DNA from 3 places in the Oerskovia sp. 140933 genome. Region 3 is predicted to be linked to each of the others. Evidence: riboswitches for the same ligand, from Rfam matches in the RefSeq annotation. Region 3 holds a riboswitch; each other region holds the start of a gene.
What was found. Region 3 has a riboswitch for thiamine pyrophosphate ahead of NHG27_RS09230 (thiamine ABC transporter substrate-binding protein). Riboswitches for the same ligand answer to the same signal wherever they lie in the genome.
Positions count from the first base shown of each region.

Region 1: linked by a shared signal. The riboswitch ahead of thiD (bifunctional hydroxymethylpyrimidine kinase/phosphomethylpyrimidine kinase) and the one ahead of NHG27_RS09230 (thiamine ABC transporter substrate-binding protein) in region 3 are both predicted to bind thiamine pyrophosphate.
Region 2: linked by a shared signal. The riboswitch ahead of thiC (phosphomethylpyrimidine synthase ThiC) and the one ahead of NHG27_RS09230 (thiamine ABC transporter substrate-binding protein) in region 3 are both predicted to bind thiamine pyrophosphate.

Region 1 is NZ_JAMXIO010000050.1:5,036-8,301, forward strand. It holds gene NHG27_RS17900 (DUF899 family protein) at 1-451, opposite strand, end outside; gene NHG27_RS17905 (hypothetical protein) at 583-933, opposite strand; gene NHG27_RS17910 (hypothetical protein) at 1,076-1,561, shown strand; gene NHG27_RS17915 (hypothetical protein) at 1,651-1,989, shown strand; TPP riboswitch at 2,065-2,165, shown strand; gene thiD (bifunctional hydroxymethylpyrimidine kinase/phosphomethylpyrimidine kinase) at 2,157-3,266, shown strand, end outside.
Region 2 is NZ_JAMXIO010000008.1:38,752-42,017, reverse strand. It holds gene NHG27_RS06375 (ABC transporter ATP-binding protein) at 1-5, shown strand, start outside; gene NHG27_RS06370 (hypothetical protein) at 2-1,348, shown strand; TPP riboswitch at 1,472-1,581, shown strand; gene thiC (phosphomethylpyrimidine synthase ThiC) at 1,574-3,250, shown strand.
Region 3 is NZ_JAMXIO010000013.1:93,768-97,033, forward strand. It holds gene NHG27_RS09220 (phosphotriesterase family protein) at 1-432, shown strand, start outside; gene NHG27_RS09225 (DUF4235 domain-containing protein) at 522-791, opposite strand; TPP riboswitch at 956-1,082, shown strand; gene NHG27_RS09230 (thiamine ABC transporter substrate-binding protein) at 1,140-2,234, shown strand; gene NHG27_RS09235 (ABC transporter permease) at 2,246-3,266, shown strand, end outside.

The sequences.
Region 1 (3,266 bases), on a different contig from region 3:
CCCGGACCGAGTACCAGGGCTGGCTGTAGCCCATGAACTCGACGAACGGGACGACCTCCTCCCACGCCCCCGTGGTGAGGATCGCGAACGAGACGTCGCGGGCGTTGAGGTAGACGGCGTCCCTCAGGTGCCAGGCCGTCCAGGTGCAGCCCTCGCACTGGCCCTGGTGCGGTGCGCCGTCGTGCCACATGTGCTGGTAGACCACGAGCTCGTCGCGCCCCTGGAACAGGTCCAGGAAGGGCACCGGGCCGTCGGGGCCCACGACCTCCGTGGTGCCGTCGAGGCTCACCATGGGCAGGCTGCGGCGGGCGGCCGCGATGGCGTCCCCCTCGTGGGTGTGGGCCTTCTCGCGGACCAGGAGCTCGTCCCGGGCGGCCTGCCAGGTGGCCAGGTCGACGACGGGCGGGCGGCCTGGCAGCGTCGTGGTCGGGGAGTCGGGCTCGGTCGTCATGGTGTCCTCCGTGCGGGGTCGGGCAGGGCAGCGGTCACCAGGGCAGACTCGGTCCCTCGTCGGAACTCATCGCCCGGTCGCCCGGTCCGGCGCGCGGGGGACGCCGCGGCGAGGCTCGCACGCCGGCGGTCTCAGTGGCTGCGCCGACCCCTCGAGGCGCCGAACGGCCCGCCCACGAACAGCCCCAGGCCGAGCACGAAGCCGAAGTCGTACCAGTTGCCGTCGTTGTGCACCTCGTAGATGTTCACCGTGTCGGTGAACAGGGAGACGACGAACGTGACGGGGACGATGATGCCCTGCCACAGGCCGAGCCAGAAGCCGGCGGGGCTGCCGTCGGCGGTCGGCGTGCCGACGTCCGGGTTGGGGCCGGGGGCGCAGGCCGCGAGCGCGAGCGCCCCGACGACCAGGGCCGCGGCGAGGGCGATCCGCCGGGCGCGCGGTGCCGTGCGGTGGGGCGTGACGTCGTCGTGCGTCGTGCTCATGGCCGACCTCCTCGGTGGTGGGCCGTCTCCTGACGGTCGCTCCCAGCATCCGCCGCGGCGGTGGTGCGATCAACCGCACCGGCACGGCGGGCGGCGACGCCGTACGCCGACGCCGGACGTCTCCGCTGCTATCTTGCAGCGCATGGATACCTCTGCCTGGCTGCCGGCGGTGCTCGGGATCGTCGGCGTGCTCGCGGGGTCCCTGGCGACGGGGTGGGCGCAGTCCCGCACGGTCGCCACGCAGGTCGGCGAGGCTGAGCGGATCCGGCTCGACACGCTGCGGCGGAACGCCTACGCCGACTACATCGAGGTGAACACGCAGACGAGGATGGTGCTGGCCAGGCTCGCGACGGAGCTCACCCACGAGGGGAGGACCGGCCTCGCGCAGACGTTGGCGGAGCAGCTCGTGTCGCTCGCCGAGGCGAGGCTGTCGGCAGAGGCGCGCGTCGCCGTCGAGGGGGCCGATCAGGTGGTCGACGCGATCGAGGCGCTCCGCGTGACCTTCTCCGAGGACGGTGCGGACGCGGAGGAGATCACGCCGGAGATGGTCGCGGCGGCCAACACCCGGTTCCGTGTCGAGAGCAAGAGGATCCTGCGACTGATCCGAGAGGACCTGGGCACCCGTTAGCCCGTTTCGGGGCGGTCGGCCCGCGGGCCCGCTACGGTGGTGGCTCTGCACCGTCCTTGACGTCGACGACGACCACCGAGGTGACCGCGATGCCCCGCCGGACCGGCCTGCTCGTCGGAGTCCTGGCCGCGTCGTGCGGCGCTCTCGCGCTGGCTGCGGCGCCCTGGGCGACCGGGCGGGTCGCGATCCCGGCGCAGGGGCCGTGGATCGTCGCGGTCGACGGGTGGCCGGCCGGGATCGACGCCTGCGCTGAGGACCACGCGGTCGAGTACGCCGTGACACCGCTCCCTCTACCGCCGCTCCCGACGACGGTCGCCCTCGTCCCCGAGGCCGGCCGCGAGGACGTCGAGCGTGTCGTACGGTGCCTGGACCGGTACGTCCCGTCGTCGGGCATCGACGTGATGACGGTTCCTCCTGCGGCCTCGTAGGCCGCAGGAGCGCCGAGCCGACCGCCGCCTGCCGGTCCCTGCCGACCGGCAGGTCCTGGTGCCCGCTATCCTTCCCCCGAAGACACGGGGTGCCCGCTCCCACGAGCCGGGCTGAGATCACACCCGTCGAACCTGATCTAGCTAGCACTAGCGAAGGGATGTCGGCAATGTCGCTTGCTGCCACCACACCTGCCCTGCCCACCACCGGGCCCGTACCCGCGTCCGGGGAGGTGCGGGGCCGCGCCCCGCAGCAGGGGGCCGGGCCCTCCCGTCCCCGCGTCCTGTCGATCGCAGGCACCGACCCGACGGGGGGCGCCGGGATCCAGGCCGACCTCAAGGCGTTCGCGGCGCACGGCGCGTACGGCATGGCGGTCACGACCGCACTGGTCGCGCAGAACACGCACGGCGTCCGCTCCGTCCACGTCCCGGGCGCAGAGTTCCTCACCGAGCAGCTCGACGCGGTCTCGGACGACGTCGTGATCGACGCCGTGAAGATCGGCATGGTCGCCGACGAGGCCAACGCGCGGGCGATCGCGGCGTGGCTCGGCCGCGTGCGGCCGCCGTTCGTCGTGCTCGACCCCGTCATGGTCGCCACGAGCGGCCACCGCCTCCTCGACGAGGGGGCCGAGCAGGCCGTGCGCGACCTGGTCGCGCTCGCCGACCTCGTGACCCCCAACCTCCCCGAGCTCGCCGTCCTCCTGGGCGAGCCGGCCGCGACCACCTGGCCCGACGCCCTCACCCAGGCGAGGCGACTGCACGCGGCGGGCGGCGCCGTCGTGCTCCTGAAGGGTGGTCACCTCACGGGGGAGGAGTCGCCCGACGCCCTGGTGGGGCCCGACGGCGTCACGACCTTCTCGGCGCCCCGCGTCGACACCGTGCACACCCACGGCACCGGGTGCTCGCTGTCGGCGGCGGTCGCCGCCCTGCGTCCTCGGCGTGACGACTGGGCGGGTGCCGTGCGCGACGCGAAGACCTGGCTGACGGGTGCGCTGCGGGCCGGGGGAGGGCTGGCCGTGGGCACGGGCCACGGACCCGTCGACCACCTGGCGCACCTGCCCACGCTCGGGCGGCGGACGTTCACCGACGAGGCTTGGGAGCGGATCGCGGGCTGGCGCGAGGCCGTCGAGGGCATGGGGTTCGTGGGGGCGCTCGTGGACGGGTCCCTCGCCGCCGAGGACTTCGGGTTCTACCTCGCGCAGGACGCCGCCTACCTGGCCGAGTACGCCCGCGTGCTGTCGCGGGCGAGCCTCCTCGCGCCCACGCCCGAGGCGCGGCAG
Region 2 (3,266 bases), on a different contig from region 3:
CATGACCGCCACGGACCAGGGCCCCGTGCCCGACGGCACAGCGCACCCCGGCCTCGCGACGCCCCCGGGAGGTGCGCCCCCTTCCGGCGCCGGCATCCCCGGCGGTCCCGTCACGGCCCCGGGCGCCTCGACCCCGGTAGACGACGTCGCACGTCACAGCCTCGCCGGGTCGTCAGGCATCCCCACCGCGCCCGACGACGGAGCGCACCTTCGCACGGAGGCGAGCGGCGCCGTCGGGCCGGGGGAGGAGGCCGGGCGGCCCGTGCGGGCGCGGGCCATGCGAGCCGCGTCCGTGGTGTCGGAGGCGTGGCGCAACGTCACGACCGGCACGACGCGCGCGACGCTGTTCGCCGCGGTGCTCGTCGTGGTCGTCGGGTCGTTGGCCGCAGTCGACGTGCGCGCGGTCGTGGGCGTCATCGATGGCGCCCGCGAGTACCGCGACGCGGGCGCGAGCGTGCAGATCCTCGAGGCCGCCGGGCAGGTCGACGGGGCACGCTGCGAAGCCCTCACCGGGGTCGACGGCGTCAACGCGGCCGGCGCCCTGCGGACCGGCACGCCGCTGCGGGCGCTCAACCTCCCCTCGAGCGAGCTCACCGGCTTCGAGGCGACCCCCGGGCTGCTCGGCGCGCTCGATCGCGGCCGGGTCGCCGGGGCCGGTCTGTGGCTGTCCGCAGATCTGGCCGAGGCGCTCGGCGCGACGACCGGTGACTCGATCGCGACCAATGCGGGACCCGCCCGGGTGGGGGCGGTGTACCCGTACCCCGACGACGGCCGCGACCGTGTCCTGGGCTACGCCGCCGTCGCTCCCGTGCCCGCCACCGGGCTGTTCGACTCGTGCTGGGTCGAGATCTGGCCGGTCGACCCCGAGACCGCGACCCTCCTGCGGACGGCCCTCGTCGCCGACCCGTCGTCCGAGGCGCAGCCCACCCAGAAGCAGCTCAACGGGCGGCTCGGTACGACGTACGACGCGAGCGCCGAGTTCGCGGACCGTCTGACCAAGCCCGCTCCGGTCGCCGCGGTCGTCCTGGGACTCGCCCTGGGTCTCGTCGCGATCCGCCTGCGCCGCCTCGAGCTCGCCGCGGCCCTGCACGCCCGCGTCCCGCGCGCGGCCCTGACCTGGCAGGTGCTCCTCGAGACCGCCGTCTGGAGCGGGGTCGCCGTGATCGTGGCCGTCCCCGCGCTGTGGTGGTTCGCCGCCGGCGTCGGCCTTCCCGCCGACCAGGTCAGCACCTGGATCCTGGGGATGCGGACCGTCCTGGCGGGCGCCGGGGCGGTCCTCATCGGCGCCGTGGCCGCGGCGCTCACGACCCGCGAGAAGCACCTGTTCAAGTACTTCAAGGAGAGGTGACGTCGGCCGGAACCCTGGAGAGACGGACCGATCGCGGGATGGTCGTGCCGCCGTCGGGCAACCTGCGCTACGGTGACGACCGCACCACCCAGCACCACCGCACCACAAGCAGGACCCACAACTCCACACACCCACGGGAGCTCGCAGCAGCGAGCTGAGAGGGCGGCTCAGCGCCGCCGACCGTTCGAACCTGTTCGGATCATGCCGACGTAGGGAGAGAGAGCAATGAGCTCTGAGACCGCTGTGCCTGCGCACACCATCACGACCGGCCCCATCGCAGGGTCCGCCAAGGTCCACCACCCGGTCCCGGGCGCGGAGCACCTGCGCGTCCCCGAGCGCCGCGTGCACCTGAGCAACGGCGAGCACCTGGACCTGTACGACACCTCGGGCCCGTACACCGAGGTCGACGACCCGGCGGCGTTCGACCTGGCGGCCGGGCTGCCGGCCCTGCGCGCGGACTGGCTGCGGCCCGACGCCGTCCCCACCGAGCGCGGCACGGGTGGTGCCCGGACGCAGCTCGCCTGGGCACGGGCAGGGATCGTGACCGACGAGATGCGGTTCGTCGCGGCCCGTGAGGGCGTCGACGTCGAGCTCGTGCGCGACGAGGTGGCCCGCGGCCGGGCGGTGATCCCGGCCAACCGCCGCCACCCCGAGATCGAGCCCATGATCATCGGCAAGGCGTTCGGCGTGAAGATCAACGCGAACATCGGGAACTCGGCCGTGACGTCCTCGATCGAGGAGGAGGTCGAGAAGATGGTGTGGGCCGCGCGCTGGGGCGCGGACACCCTCATGGACCTCTCGACGGGCAAGGACATCCACGAGACCCGGGAGTGGGTGCTGCGCAACTCCCCGATCCCCGTGGGGACCGTGCCGCTCTACCAGGCGCTCGAGAAGGTCAAGGGCGACCCCGCGCGGCTCACGTGGGAGATCTACCGCGACACCGTGATCGAGCAGGCCGAGCAGGGCGTCGACTACATGACCGTGCACGCGGGCGTCCTGCTGCGGTACGTCCCGCTGACCGCGCGCCGCGTCACGGGCATCGTGTCCCGCGGCGGCTCGATCATGGCGGCGTGGTGCCTCGCGCACCACCAGGAGTCGTTCCTGTACACGCACTTCGCGGAGCTGTGCGAGATCCTGCGCGACTACGACGTGACGTTCTCCCTGGGCGACGGCCTGCGGCCAGGGTCCATCGCGGACGCCAACGACGCAGCGCAGTTCGCCGAGCTGCGCACGCTGGGCGAGCTGACCAAGGTCGCGAAGTCCTACGGCGTGCAGGTCATGATCGAGGGCCCGGGGCACGTCCCGATGCACAAGATCGTCGAGAACGTGCGCCTCGAGGAGGAGCTGTGCGAGGAGGCGCCGTTCTACACGCTCGGCCCGCTCGCGACCGACATCGCGCCCGCGTACGACCACATCACGTCGGCGATCGGGGCCGCGATCATCGCCCAGGCCGGGACCGCGATGCTCTGTTACGTCACGCCCAAGGAGCACCTGGGGCTGCCCGCCCGCGACGACGTCAAGACCGGGGTCATCACGTACCGGATCGCGGCGCACTCGGCCGACCTCGCCAAGGGGCACCCGCGCGCACAGCTCCGGGACGACGCGCTGTCGCGGGCCCGGTTCGAGTTCCGCTGGCACGACCAGTTCGCGCTCTCGCTCGACCCCGACACGGCCCGCGCGTTCCACGACGAGACCCTGCCGGCCGAGCCCGCCAAGACCGCGCACTTCTGCTCGATGTGCGGGCCCAAGTTCTGCTCGATGCGGATCTCGGCGGACGTGCGCGAGTACGCGGAGAAGAACGGGCTGACGTCGGTCGAGGCGATCGAGGCCGGCATGGCGGAGAAGTCGAGCGAGTTCGCGGACGCCGGCGGCCGGGTGTACCTGCCGGTCGCGGGCGGCTGATCCGCTGCCGCAACCG
Region 3 (3,266 bases):
GGCTGGCAGCGTCGGGCGCACGAGATCCTCGATCTCGTGGTCGACGAGGTGGGCGTGCGGCCGGAGAAGGTCGTGCTGTGCCACATGGACCCCTCGGCCGAGGACCCCGACTACCAGCGGGCCGTCGCGGAGCGCGGGGTGTGGCTCGAGTTCGACATGGTCGGCATGGACATCACGTACCCCAAGGAGGGTGTCTCGCCGGACCCGCACACGACCGCGGGTGCGGTGCACCGGCTGGTCGAGGCGGGGTTCGCGGGCCAGGTGCTCATGAGCCACGACGTGTTCCTCAAGCAGATGTGGGTGCAGAACGGCGGCAACGGGTTCGCGTACGTGCCGACGGTCTTCACCGAGATGCTGGCCCGGCGGGGCGTCGAGCGTGACGTGCTGCGCCGTCTGACGCACGAGAACCCGGCGGCGATGCTCACGGCGTGACGCGTCCCGCGCCGGCAGAGAGGCGAACGGTCGAGGTGGAGGGTCCTAGCCCTCTCCCTCGACCGTTCGCCTCTGTCCCGTGCCGGGTGTCAGTGCGCGCGTGCGACGAACCGCTTCACGACGCGCTTGGCCTCGCGCCCCGCGAACCGGCGAGCGAACACGCTCGCGGCCGCGGCGGCCGCGGCGAACGTGACCGCGCTGATGATCCCGACCTCCGGGTCGTCCAGGTCCTTGGGGGCGTCGTGCCCCGTGGCCTTGGCCCACGCGTAGCTCACGGCCTTCTGCGCGACCCAGCCTGCGGCCAGCGTCAGCGCGACGGTCGTGACCTTCTCGGCGAGGGTCTGATCGTTGTCGGCCATGTGTTCCTCCAGGGTGCGGGGCGGGGCGGTGCCGCCGGCGTACCCGCAGGCCCGACGGCGAAGCTCACCTCCCACCGTAGTCGTCGCCCCGGGGGCGGCGCGCCCCGGGCGACGCCGTACGCCGGACGGCTGCCCACGCCGTCGGGCCCCGGTGTAAAGTCGCAGGTGAACGACAGGGGAGCGCCGACCGCCCCGGGAACACCGGGCGACGGGCGCTGAGAGTGCGGACCACCGCAGACCCTCGAACCTGATCCGGTTAGCACCGGTGGAGGAAGTCGGGCTTCTCTAGCCTCGCTCACGGGACCTCCCGTGCGCGAGGTCCCCCTCCTGTGAGTCCAAGGAGGACACGTGAACACCATCAGTACCCGCCGCAGCACCCCCCGCAGGCTCGGCCTCGGGCTCGTCGGCGGGATCAGCGCCCTGGCCCTGACGGCGTGCGCCGGCGCAGCCGACAGCGGCTCGGGCGACAGCACCGCCACGGACACCGTCACGCTCGTGACCCACGACTCGTTCGCCGTGAGCGACGAGGTCCTCGCCGCGTTCGAGGAGGAGTCCGGGCTGACCGTGAAGCAGGTCGCGCCGGGCGACGGCGGGGCGCTCGTCAACCAGCTCGTCCTGACCAAGGACGCGCCGCTGGGCGACGTCGTGTTCGGGATCGACAACACGTTCGCGACCCGCGCGATCGACGAGGGCGTCCTCGACTCCTACTTCCCCGCAGGCCTTGCGGACTCGGCCGCGCAGTACGCGATCGGCGACGGCGCGCTGACCCCCGTGGACCTGGGCGACGTGTGCGTCAACGTCGACCACGGCTGGTTCGCCGACAAGGGCCTCGCCGAGCCCGTGACCCTCGACGACCTGACGAAGCCCGAGTACAAGGACCTGCTCGTCGTGACCAACCCCGCGACGTCGTCCCCCGGGCTCTCGTTCCTGCTCGCGACCGTCGGCGCCTACGGCACGTCCGACTCGGGTGACGGCTGGGAGGGCTACTGGAGCAGGCTCAAGGACAACGGCGTCAAGGTCGTCGACGGCTGGTCCGACGCCTACTCGGTCGACTTCTCCGGGGGCGAGGGCAAGGGGCAGCGTCCCCTCGCCCTGTCGTACTCGACGTCGCCCGCGTTCACCGTGTCGGAGGACGGGACGTCGACGACCACGGGCGCGCTGCTCGACACCTGCTTCCGCCAGGTCGAGTACGCGGGCGTGCTCGCCGGCGCCAAGAACCCCGAGGGGGCCCAGCAGCTCGTCGACTTCCTCGTGAGCGACGCGTTCCAGGCGGACGTCGCCGACAACATGTACATGTACCCCGCGAACGCGGACATCGCGCTGCCCGAGGGCTGGGCCGAGTTCGCGCCCCTGTCCCCGGAGCCCTACGAGGTCTCTCCGGCCGACATCACGGCCCACCGCGACGAGTGGATCAAGACGTGGACGTCGACCGTGATCGGCTGAGCACGATCCGCGTGCCCCCGGGGTTGCAGCGCGGCGGGCGGGTCCTCCTGTGGGGGCTCGCCGCCGGGCTGCCGCTGCTGTTCCTCGGGGTGTTCTTCGCCTGGCCCGTCGCGACGCTCGTCGCACGCGGGTTCGTCACCCACGACGCCGCCGGTGCCTCCCTCGACCTCTCCGGCTTCGCCGAGGTGTTCTCCGAGCCGCGGACCTGGCGCATCATCGGCCTGACGCTGTGGCAGGGCGTGCTCGGGACCGTGATCTCGGTGCTGCTCGGCGTGCCCGGCGCGTACGTGCTGTACCGGTGCAGGTTCCGGGGACGCACGTTCCTGCGCGCGTTCGTGACCGTGCCGTTCGTGCTGCCGACCGTCGTGGTCGGCGTCGCGTTCCGGTCCCTGCTGGTCGAGGGCGGCCTCCTGGGGTTCCTGCGGCTCGACGGCACGTTCGGGGCGATCGTCCTGGCGCTCGTGTTCTTCAACTACTCGGTCGTGGTGCGGACCGTCGGTGGGCTCTGGGAGCACCTCGATCCGCGCGCCGAGGAGGCCGCCCGCGCGCTGGGCGCCTCGCCGTGGCGCGCGTTCCGGTCCGTGACGCTGCCGTCGCTGGCCCCGGCCATCGCGTCCGCCGCGTCGATCGTGTTCCTGTTCTGCGCCACGGCGTTCGGCGTCGTCCTCGTCCTGGGCGGCATCCAGTACGGGACCATCGAGACCGAGATCTGGATCCAGACGACCCAGTTCCTCGACCTGCGCACGGCCGCGGTGCTGTCGGTCGTGCAGCTCGTCGTCGTCGTGGTCGCGCTGAGCGTCGCGAGCCGGACCCGCTCCCGGCGCGAGAGGGCGCTCAACCTGTCCGCCGCGACCTCCGCTGCCCGCCCGTTGCGCCTGCGGGCCGACGCCGCCCCGCTCGCGGTGACCGCCGTCGTCGTGCTGGGCCTGATCGCGCTGCCGCTCGTCAACCTCCTCGTGCGCTCGTTCCAGACCCCCGCGGGCTGGAGCCTGCAGAACTACGCGAACCTCGGCACGACCGGCGGCCGCAACG